Regions from separate parts of the Kosakonia sp. Marseille-Q7440 genome, predicted to be linked through region 2. Evidence: predicted binding sites of a transcription regulator. Region 2 holds the regulator's gene; the other holds the start of a gene.
The links. The regulator sigma-54, encoded in region 2, starts transcription at its own class of promoters, with help from an activator protein. The targets are predictions, from matches to a motif close to GTTGGCACANNTTTCGCTNT.
Positions count from the first base shown of each region.

Region 1: hypA (hydrogenase maturation nickel metallochaperone HypA) is a predicted target of sigma-54. The motif match lies at 3,722-3,741, and genes of this name have one in related genera.

Region 1 covers NZ_CBCPLT010000002.1:1,113,918-1,119,509, forward strand. Annotated here, with positions in the region: gene flhA (formate hydrogenlyase transcriptional activator FlhA) at 1-37, opposite strand, end outside; gene hypE (hydrogenase expression/formation protein HypE) at 81-1,091, opposite strand; gene hypD (hydrogenase formation protein HypD) at 1,088-2,209, opposite strand; gene ACWPW2_RS19055 (HypC/HybG/HupF family hydrogenase formation chaperone) at 2,209-2,481, opposite strand; gene hypB (hydrogenase nickel incorporation protein HypB) at 2,472-3,344, opposite strand; gene hypA (hydrogenase maturation nickel metallochaperone HypA) at 3,348-3,695, opposite strand; gene hycA (formate hydrogenlyase regulator HycA) at 3,893-4,360, shown strand; gene ACWPW2_RS19075 (4Fe-4S dicluster domain-containing protein) at 4,457-5,065, shown strand; gene hycC (formate hydrogenlyase subunit 3) at 5,062-5,592, shown strand, end outside.
Region 2 covers NZ_CBCPLT010000002.1:653,237-658,828, forward strand. Annotated here, with positions in the region: gene rapZ (RNase adapter RapZ) at 1-147, opposite strand, end outside; gene ptsN (PTS IIA-like nitrogen regulatory protein PtsN) at 193-684, opposite strand; gene hpf (ribosome hibernation promoting factor) at 765-1,052, opposite strand; gene rpoN (RNA polymerase factor sigma-54) at 1,075-2,508, opposite strand; gene lptB (LPS export ABC transporter ATP-binding protein) at 2,557-3,282, opposite strand; gene lptA (lipopolysaccharide ABC transporter substrate-binding protein LptA) at 3,289-3,849, opposite strand; gene lptC (LPS export ABC transporter periplasmic protein LptC) at 3,818-4,393, opposite strand; gene kdsC (3-deoxy-manno-octulosonate-8-phosphatase KdsC) at 4,390-4,956, opposite strand; gene kdsD (arabinose-5-phosphate isomerase KdsD) at 4,971-5,592, opposite strand, start outside.

The sequences.
Region 1 (5,592 bases), 460 kb from region 2:
CTTGCTGTCCGAGATCGCTCATCGGTGTATACGACATTTTGCTCATCCAGAAACACACCAAGAGGTGTGAAAAATAACAACTAGCAGATCCGCGGTAACGGCTCCGCATGGGGGAGATCTAACAGGCGTTTCACGCCGTAAAGCCCGGCTAACCGCACGCCCTGTTGTTCGACGACTTCACCAATCATCGCAGCATCTTTACCTGAAGGGTGGGCGCGTAAGCGGCTGAGCGCCAGTTCGGCGCTGTCGCGCGCGACGGCGATCACCAGTTTGCCCTCATTGGCGAAGTTAAGCGCATCCAGCCCCAGCAGTTCACAGACGCCGCGCACCGCCGGGTTAATCGGCAATTTGCTCTCTTGTAATTCAATGCCATATCCGCAGGCGGCGGCAAACTCGTGCACCACCGCGTTGACGCCGCCGCGCGTCGCGTCACGCAGGGCTTTGACGCCGGGCAGATCGCGCAGCGTCCCGATTAACGGCGTCAGCACCGCGCAGTCGCTGCTTAACTCACCGTCCAGCCCCAGCCCTTCACGCAGGTTAAGGATCGTCGCGCCGTGATCGCCCAGCGTACCGCTTGCCAGCAGCACATCGCCCGGCTGTAACGAGGCCGCCGCCCAGTGAATAGTGGCGGGGATCGCGCCTATACCGGCGGTATTAATAAACAGCTTATCCGCCGCGCCGCGCTGCACCACTTTGGTGTCGCCGGTGACAATGGCGATCCCGGCGCTGCGGGCAGTTGCCGCCATGCTCTCCACCACCTGTTTTAGGGTTGCTATCGACAGCCCCTCTTCGAGGATAAAGCCGCAGGAGAGGTAGCGCGGGATCGCGCCGCTGACCGCCACATCATTAGCGGTGCCGCAGACGGCGAGTTTGCCGATGTCACCGCCGGGGAAAATCAGCGGGTCAATCACATAGCTGTCGGTGGAGAAGGCAAGCCTGTCGCCGCCCGCTGCCAGCGCGGCGAGATCGAGGCGCGCCTGATCCTCCTGCTCCGCCAGCCAGGGGTTGGCGAAGGCCTGCATAAAAAGTTCGCCGATTAGCTGCTGCATCGCCTGGCCGCCGCTGCCGTGCGCCATCTGAACCTCATTCATACTTCACACTCCTGAGCACGATAGTGATACCAGGCAGCGCAGGCCCCTTCAGAGGAGACCATCAGCGCGCCAAAGGCGCTTTGTGGATTACAGGTATTGCCAAACAGCGGGCAGTGGTGCGGTTTGCAGCGCCCGGTCAGCACGTCGCCGCAGCGGGCGCGCGGGTCGTCATACACCTGCTGCACCGCCGGCTGGAAATGGGCTTCGGCGTCAAAACGCTGATAGGGAGCGGTCAGATGCACGCCCGACTCGCCAATCATTCCGAGCCCACGCCACTCGCTGTCGCCGCGCACGGTGAACACGTCGGCAATCGCCTCTTGCGCCCGTCGGTTGCCCTCATCCGGCACCACGCGGCGATACTGATTCTCCACCTCGCTTCGCGCCGCAACTTTCTGCTCGACCAGCATCAGCACGCCCTGTAACAGGTCGAGCGGCTCAAAACCGGCGACCACCAGCGGGCGCTGAAACTCATCGGCAATAAAGGTATAGGCATCGGTGCCAATCACCATGCTGACGTGGCCGGGCGCGAGAAAGGCGTCGATGCCGTTATCGGGCTGCTCAAGCAGGCTGCGCAGGGTCGGGATCAGCGTGATGTGCTGGCAGAAGAACCAGAAGTTGTTGATATCGCGCGCTTTCGCCTGCTGTAGCGTGATGGCGGTGGCAGGCATGGTGGTTTCGAAGCCGAGGCCGAAAAAGACCACTTTACGCTGCGGGTTTTTCTCCGCCAGCGCCAGCGCATCGAGCGGCGAGTAGACGATGCGCACATCCGCGCCGTGCGCTTTCGCTTGCAGCAGGGAGCCGTTTTTGCCCGGCACACGAATCGCATCGCCGAAGGTGCAGAAGATCACCTCCGGGTGGCTGGCAATCTCTACGCAGGTGTCGATGCGCCCCATCGGCAGGACGCAGACCGGGCAGCCGGGGCCGTGGATAAACTCAATATTCTCCGGCAGCAGCTGGTCGAGGCCAAATTTGAAAATGGCATGGGTGTGGCCGCCGCACACCTCCATAATGCGCAGCGGTCGCGCGGCGGTGTAAGCCAGCCCGGTGGCGCGCTCTCGCAGGCGGGCGATAAGCTGCATCACCTGCTCCGGGGCGCGGTATTCATCGACAAAGCGCATCACCCCTCCTCGCCGTAGAGCAGCGCGCCGACATCCGGCTCAACGTCGAACATATTTTGCAGCGCCGCCAGCGTTTCGCGCGCTTCCGCTTCGTTGATGATGCTCATGGCAAAGCCGACGTGCACCAGCACCCACTGGCCGATACGCGAGCGACCTTGCTCATCTTCACTGCCGACCAGCGTTAAATCGACATTACGCTGGATGCCGCTGACGTCGACTTTCGCTTGCAGGCCGTCAATGGCGCAGATTTGCCCCGGAACGCCTATGCACATCGTTGCGCCTCCAGCCACTCAAGCCACGCGTCCATGCCGTCGCCTTTGGTGGCGGAAACCAGCAGGATCTCAATCTCCGGGTTCACCTCCCGGGCGTAGGCAATGCACTGCTCAACATCGAAGTTGAGGTAGGGAAGCAGATCGACTTTGTTGAGCAGCATCAGCGAGGCGGCGGCGAACATATGCGGATATTTGAGCGGCTTATCCTCGCCTTCGGTTACAGAGAGCACCGCCACTTTATGCCGTTCGCCGAGGTCAAAACTCGCCGGGCAGACCAGATTGCCGACGTTCTCAATAAACAGGATGCCCTGCTCAGCGAGCGGCAGACGCGGCGCGGCATCGGCAATCATCTGCGCGTCGAGGTGGCAGCCTTTGCCGGTATTAACCTGAATCGCCGGGGTACCGGTGGCGCGGATGCGCGCGGCGTCGTTAACGGTTTGCTGATCGCCCTCAATCACCGCGCAGGGGAGGCGGTTTTTCAGGCGCAGCAGGGTTTCCGTGAGCAGGGTAGTTTTGCCGGAGCCGGGGCTGGAGACCAGGTTCAGCACCAGTTGCTGGCGGGCCGCGAAGCGCGCGCGGTTGCGGGCGGCGATGCGGTTGTTCTTATCCAGCACGTCGATCTCAACTTCCAGCATCCGCCGCTGACTGATGCCCGGCGCGTGGGTTCCCGCTGCGCCGTGTCCATAATGCAGGTCGCCTTCGTCAAGCTGAGTCGGGCTGAATGCATCGGTTTTGACCCCGGTAATGGTCAGCGCCGGGCGCGTCGCCGGAGCGAAGGGGGCGCTGCGAAAGGCAGAGTGGGGGTTATGTTCATCGCCTTCTATATAGCGGTTTCCATCCTGACAACCACATGTCGTACACATTGCTTACTCCTCAATTTCCAGTCGCTGAATTTGCATACCGTCGTCGGCGACGATCTGCAACTGGTCGCTGTGGCATTGTGGACAGCGGCGTACACGCTGACTGAGTAACGTCACATACTGCTGGCAAGACTCACACCAGCACTCGGCCTGTTGTTGTTCGATATGCAGTCTACAACCTTCCGCCAGGCTGCCGCGGCAGACCAGATCAAAACAAAACGTTAAAGCGTCCGTTTCGACGCAAGAAAATGCGCCCACCTTCAGCCAGACGCCGGTGACCTTGCGTGCGCCATTCGCCGCCGCCTGTTGTTCAATCACCTCCAGCGCGCGCTGGCACAACGTGATTTCATGCATAACGCCTCCTTATCATTTCCCCTGCTAATGCAATAACAGTGCCACTCCCGGTTTAGTCAGGGTGACGATGACGACAATGACGAGATGACACGTCGAAACACGCTCCGGTTTTTATAAAATGATTAAAAATCAATTGCTTGAAAACTGGCATGGATGATGCTTATCAGCAGTTGTTTCAATTAAGCGGGTAAGCTGAGATGACGATTTGGGAAATTAGCGAAAAGGCGGATTACATCGCCGGACGGCACCACCGTCTGCAAGAGGCGTGGCGCAGTTACTGCAATACGCTGGTTCAGGGCATTACGCTCGCCAAAGCGCGTTTGCACCACACCATCGGCTGTGCGCCGGAGCAGCAGCTCTGCTTCGTACTGTTCGATCACTTCACGGTTTACATCACCCTGAGCGGCGGCTTTAACGGCCACACCATTGAGTACGCGATTGCCAATAAAGGCAGTGAAGAGAAGCGTTTAATCGCCGAAGCGCGGCTCACCAGCGACGGAAAAATTGATGGTCTGTTTGACGTCCGCGATCGCGAAAAGGTGCTTGAGCATTACCTCGGCAAACTCGCCGCCGTGTACGACAACCTCTATGCCGCAATGGAAGCCGATACGCCGGTCAACCTCACCACCCTTGCCCGCGACGGGCACTCGCCGGTGCTGGCCTGAGCTGGAGTGTCGACGGGTGTCGAGATGACACCGAAAGCGACATGTTTCGTCAAAAATGACTGCCCGTAAGCGGGCGACTCACCTGAGGATCGACTGGTGAACCGTTTTGTAATTGCCGACCCGGCGCTCTGTATTGGCTGCCACACCTGCGAGGCGGCCTGCGCCGAGACGCACCGCACGTATGGGTTGCAGGCGATGCCGCGCCTGCGCGTTATGCGCAGCCAACATGAATCCGCGCCGCAGCAGTGCCACCACTGTGAAGATGCGCCCTGCGCCGGGGTCTGCCCGGTGAACGCCATCAACCGTGAGGATGGCGCGGTGCAGCTCAACGAGAGCCTCTGCGTCAGCTGTAAGCTCTGCGCGATTGCCTGTCCGTTCGGCGCGATTGAGTTTTCCGGCAGCCGTCCGCTGGATATTCCGGCCAACGTCAACACGCCGAAAGCGCCCGCCGCACCGCCGATGCCTGCGAAAGTGAGTTCGCTGCTCGACTGGGTACCGGGTGTGCGCGCCATCGCCGTGAAGTGCGACCTCTGCTATTTCGACGCCGACGGCCCGGCCTGCGTGCGCATGTGCCCGACCAAGGCGCTGCACCTGGTCAGCCCGCACGACATCAATCGCGCCAGCCGCCGCAAACGCGAGCAGACCATTAATAGCGATTACGGCGATCTGGCGCAGTTTGCGCAGAATAACGGGAGTGCAAAATGACGCTTTTCTCTTTGTTGAGCGGCGCGGTCGTCACACTGAGCGCTGCTGCGCTGCTGGCGGGCCTGCTGAGCGCGTTCAAACCCCTGAGCGGTTTCTTCGCCGGTCTTGGCGGCGCGGCTGGCTGCCTGCTGGCGACGGCTGCGGGTGCTGGCGCACTGCTCGACGGGCAAACCGTGAGTGGTATTGTGCCGCTCATCAACCTTCATCTGTTGCTCACGCCGCTGAGCGCTGTCTGGCTGCTGACGCTTGGCGTCTGCGGCTTCTTTATCAGCCTCTTTAACCTGGCGTGGCACCGCCATCAGGCGGTAAAAGCCAATGGCCTGCTGATTAACCTTCTGCTGGCGGCGGCGATCTGCGCGGTGAGCGCAGCTAACCTCGGCGCGCTGGTGGTGATGGCGGAGATCATGGCGCTCTGCGCGGTGTTCCTCACCGGGTGCAGCGCCTCCGGCAAACTCTGGTTCGCCCTCGGGCGTCTCGGCACGCTGCTGCTGGCGCTGCTCTGCTGGCTGCTGTGGCAGCGCTACCAG
Region 2 (5,592 bases):
GATCTGGCGATCGGCGAGGGTTTGCGCCAGTTCCGGCAACAGCACAACCGGCAGGTTATCAACACAGTAGAAACCCATATCTTCCAGTGCGCGTAGCGCCACGGATTTCCCTGAACCCGAACGACCACTGACGATCATCAGGACCATGGGTCATTTCTCCTCAGAACGACTGACAAGTAGAGTCTTACCCGGTTACGCATCGCCGCGCTCGCCTTCTGTCTGCGTGATGATCTCATACAGCTCTTCATCACTCTGCGCGCCGCGCAGGCGTCGACAAATGGTTTTATCCGCCAGCCGTTTGGCGACCAGCGAAAGGGTATGCAGATGCGTTTTGGTCTGATCTGCCGGCACCAGCAGGGCAAAGAGCAGATCGACGGGTTGATTATCGATAGCGTCGAAGGCAATAGGCGTTTCGAGTTGCACAAACACGCCGACGGCGCGCAGTGTATCTTCCTCGAGCTTGCCGTGAGGAATGGCGATACCGTTACCAATGCCGGTACTGCCCATCTTTTCACGCGTAAGAACCGCCTCGAAGACCACCTGCGGCGGCAGGCCTAACTGTTTCGCCGCCAGCTCGCTGATAATTTCCAGCGCGCGTTTTTTACTCTGGCAGTGAACGCCGCTACGGGTGCATTCCTGGTTAAGTACTGTGCTCAGTTGAAGAGCCGAATCGTTATTCATCATAATTTCACCTAAGCGACGCCGGAGCCAGCACCCAACCGGGTTGCGGTCGGGTGCAACGCGCCAGACGGACGCCCGGACAATTAGTGTTGTTTCAGTTTATCTTTATGCTTCGTGAGCTGCCGCGCCAGTTTATCAATTAAACCGTCAATAGCAGCATACATATCTTGTCCTTCCGCACTGGCATGCAGCTCGCCTCCATTCACATGCAGCGTGGCATCTGAAATGTGCGTCACCTTTTCCACTTTCAACACAACATAAACCTGATTAATCCTGTCGAAATAGTGCTCCAGCTTGGCAAATTTGCTGTTTACAAACTCGCGCAGGGCATCGGTAATCTCAACGTTTTGTCCGGTGATGTTTAGCTGCATAGTGTCTTCCTTATCGGTTGGGTCACACCAGCTGTTTACGCTGGTTAGACGGCGGAATGGATAAAGATTCTCGATACTTCGCAACGGTTCGCCGCGCGACCATGATCCCCTGATCGGAGAGCAGCGTCGTCAGCTTACTGTCGCTCAGCGGTTTTGCAGGGTTTTCCGCGGCGATCAACTTCTTCACCAGTGCGCGAATGGCCGTGGAGGAGGCTTCGCCGCCGCCTTCGGTATTCACGTGGCTGGAGAAGAAATACTTCAGTTCAAAAATGCCGCGAGGACTGTGCAGGTACTTCTGGGTGGTCACACGAGAGATGGTCGACTCGTGCATCTCGACGGCCTGGGCGATATCCGCCAGCACCATCGGTTTCATAAACTCTTCGCCCTGCTCAAAGAACGCCTGCTGCTGCTCGACGATGCAGCGGCTGACGCGCAGCAGCGTGTCATTGCGGCTCTCCAGGCTTTTGATCAACCACTTCGCTTCCTGCAAATTACTGCGAATGAACTGCGTATCGGCGTCATTACGCCCGCCGCTGCCCATCGCTGCATACTGCTGGTTGATCTTAAGACGCGGAATGCTGTCGGCGTTAAGCTCCACCGTCCAGCGCCCGTTGTGCTTGCGCACCAGCACATCGGGGATCACATACTCTGGCTCGCTGGTCTGGATCGACTGACCGGGGCGCGGATCGAGGGACTGGATCAGAGTGACAGCCTCTTTCAGCACATCCTCTTTCAGGCGCGTCACGCGCATCAACGAGCGAAAGTCGTGATTGGCCAGCAGATCGAGATGATCGCAGATAATCAGTCGGGCCTCTTCACACCATGGCGTCGCTTTCGCGAACTGGGAGAGCTGAACCAGCAGGCAGTCGCGCAGATCGCGCGCCGCTACGCCAACGGGATCGAAACGCTGAACGCGCTTTAGCACCGCTTCGACTTCATCCATGCCGATCTCGTCATTTCCCATGCTCTCGAGGATCTCCTCCAGCGTCACGGTGAGATAACCGGTTTCGTCCACGGCATCAACGATCGACGTCGCAATGGCGCGATCCGTATCGGAGAAGGGCGTCAACTCAACCTGCCACATCAGGTAATCCTGCAGCGACTGGGTGGTTTCGCCCTGGTAGATCGGCAGTTCATCATCAATGTAATCGTTACTGCTGCCTGATGGGGTGCCCGCGGTGTAGATCTCATCCCAGCTGGCATCGAGCGGCAGTTCGTCGGGCATCTCTTTCTGTTCAAGCGCATCTGCGGTGTCCAGGCCATCTTTTTCCTGAACCTGTTCGCTATCCACTTCTTCGTGAAGATCGGTTTGTTCCAGCAGTGGATTGCTCTCCAGCGCCTGCTGAAGTTCCTGCTGAAGTTCCAACGTGGACAACTGCAAAAGGCGAATGGCCTGTTGCAGTTGCGGCGTCATGGCTAGCTGTTGGCTAAGCCGTAGTTGCAAACCTTGCTTCATATTCAGAGCAGCACTCTCCGACAAAAAATGTCAATAAACCTTACCCTATCAGAGTCTGAAGTCTTCCCCAAGATATACGCGCTTAACATGTTCGTCTTCAAGGATTTGCTGCGGCGTGCCGTGGGCGATGAGATGTCCCTGGCTGACAATATAGGCGCGCTCACACACGGCCAGCGTTTCGCGCACATTGTGGTCGGTAATCAGCACCCCAAGCCCGCTGTCGCGCAGATGCTCGATAATGCGTTTGATGTCGATAACCGAGATCGGGTCAACGCCCGCAAAGGGTTCATCGAGCAGGATAAATTTCGGGTTTGCCGCCAGCGCGCGGGCAATCTCGACGCGGCGACGTTCACCGCCGGAGAGCGCCTGGCCCATGCTGTCGCGCAGGTGATCGATGTGGAACTCTTCCATCAGCTCATTGGCGCGATCTTCTCGCTGTTCCGCGGTGAGATCGTCACGAATTTGCAGCACTGCCATCAGGTTGTCGTAAACGCTGAGGCGGCGGAAGATGGAGGCTTCCTGCGGTAAATAGCCGATGCCGCGGCGCGCGCGCGCATGCAGCGGCAGCAGGCTGATATCTTCATCATCAATAATGATGTTGCCGGCATCGCGCGCAACAATCCCGACCACCATATAGAAGGTGGTGGTTTTCCCTGCGCCGTTAGGGCCAAGCAAGCCGACGATTTCACCGGAATTAACGGTCAGACTGACGTCTTCGACCACGCGACGGCCTTTGTAAGCCTTGGCGAGATTCTTTGCAGTTAATGTTGCCATAACGGATTAATTACTCTTCTTTTGCGCCGGGGCCGGGGCGGATTTATTGCTCTTGTCCTGCAACTGCGACGGTACCAGCACGGTAGTTACGCGCTTGCCTTTGTCGCTGAACGCTTGCATCTTCTGCTCTTTCACCAGGTAGGTGATTTTGTCGCCAGCAATATTGCTGTCTAACTGCTCGAGATAGGCGTTACCGGTCAGGATGACGAAATCTTTTTCCAGTTCGTAGTGCATCTGCGAAGCGTGGCCTTTCACCGGCTTGCCGTTGTCCTGCATCTGGTAGAAGGTGGCCGGATTACCGTAACCGTCGATAATCTCTCTGCCCTGCTGGCCGCCCGGACGGGTGACCACCACCTTATCGGCGTTGATCTTAATGGTCCCCTGCGTCACGACGACATTGCCGGTGAAGGTGACAACATTCCCCTGCATATCCAGCGACTGCTGATCGGAGTCGATGTGGATCGGCTGTTCGGTATCCCCGGTCACAGCGAGCGCCGGAAGCGCGGCAGCGAAGAGCGTACCCGCCAGGAGAAGATTAAGGCTGCGTTTGTTTGTTTTGAATTTCATAGGAGCTTCTAACCTTTTCAATCAGCTCGGCGTTTTTGCTGCGTAAATTGCCGCGCATTTTCAGGCCGGTGGAATTAAATGTTGTTCCGTATAACGTAACCTGATCGTCTGAGAAAACATCCTGGGTGACCAGGTTGATCCGGGCGTTATCCGTGGTGATTTTGCGTAATTGTGCGTCCGCAGTCAGTGCGTTAACTTCGACATGTCCATAGAGGTAAAGCATTTTGTCGTCGGTGAGCTTTGCTTTATCCGACTTGATAGACCAGGTCGGTACTTTGTTCTCATCGAAGGTGGTTAACACCGGTTTGGCAAACCAGCTAATACTATCGGCAGAGTAGTACTCCACATTCTGCGCGATCAGGCGATAGTTCAGCGCGCCTTCCGGGCTGTAAACGACAGTATCCGTATGTTGGCTTTTATAAGTCGGATCTGAACTGTTTGCGGCGCTCTGTTCCGGCGCATCCTGAGTGGTGAAGTTAATACCAATCAGAACCAGTGCGACCAGCGCCAGCAGAATAATGACCCAACGTCTGGTTTTACTCATATTGATTGCCCTTTGGCTTCATCCAGCTTGCCCTGTGCCAGCAGCAGTAAGTCACACACTTCACGCACCGCACCGCGACCGCCGTTAATCCGCGTTACGTAATCGGCGCGCGCGCTGAGCAGCGGGTGTGCATCGGCAACGGCAACGCTCAGGCCAATCTCCGCCATTACCGGCCAGTCGATCAAATCGTCGCCGATATAGGCAACCTGATCGGCGGTCAAATCGAGGCGGGCAAGTAGCTCCCGGTAGGCGATCATTTTGTCGGATTGCCCCTGGTAGAGATGTGTGATGCCCAGCGTTTCACAGCGATCTTCTACCAGTTTAGCGTTACGCCCGGTAATGATCGCCATCTCAATACCGGAGGTGAGGGCGCTGCGAATGCCGTAACCGTCACGGACATTGAACGCTTTTAGCTCTTCGCCATTATTGCCCATATAGATGAGCCCATCGGACAGCACGCCATCCACATCGAGGATCAGCAGGCGAATCTTCGCGGCTTTCTCCATGACTTGCGTGCTTACCGGCCCATAGCAGGTGGCAAGCGACGCGCCAGCATTACTCATTCTTATGTCCTTCTTTACACCACGCCCGCGCGCAGTAAGTCATGCATATGTAACACACCCAGTAACTGCTCACCATCGGCAACCAGTACGCAGGTAATGTGACGGGATTGCATCAGGTTCAGGGCATCGACCGCCAGCGTATTGGGACGTACGCGCACGCCGCCTGGCGTCATCACATCGGCGATGCCGAGGCTGCGCACATCGGCACCCATATCAAACACCCGACGCAGGTCACCATCGGTAAAGATACCCTCGATCTTCATCAGATCGTCGCAGATCACCGTCATGCCTAAATTCTTACGCGTGATCTCCAGTAACGCATCACGCAGGCTGGCCTCTTTGCTGACGTGCGGGATCTCATCCCCGGTGTGCATGATGTCATTCACTCGCAGCAGCAGTTTACGGCCCAGCGCGCCGCCCGGATGGGAGAGGGCAAAATCTTCGGCGGTAAAGCCGCGCGCTTTCAGCAGCGCCACGGCCAGCGCGTCGCCCATTACCAGCGCCGCGGTGGTGCTGGAGGTTGGTGCCAGGCCCAGCGGACAGGCCTCTTTCGGCACTTTTACGCATAAATGAATATCCGCCGCGCGCGCCATGCTGCTCTCAGGGCGGCTGGTCATGCAAATCAGCGCGACCTTG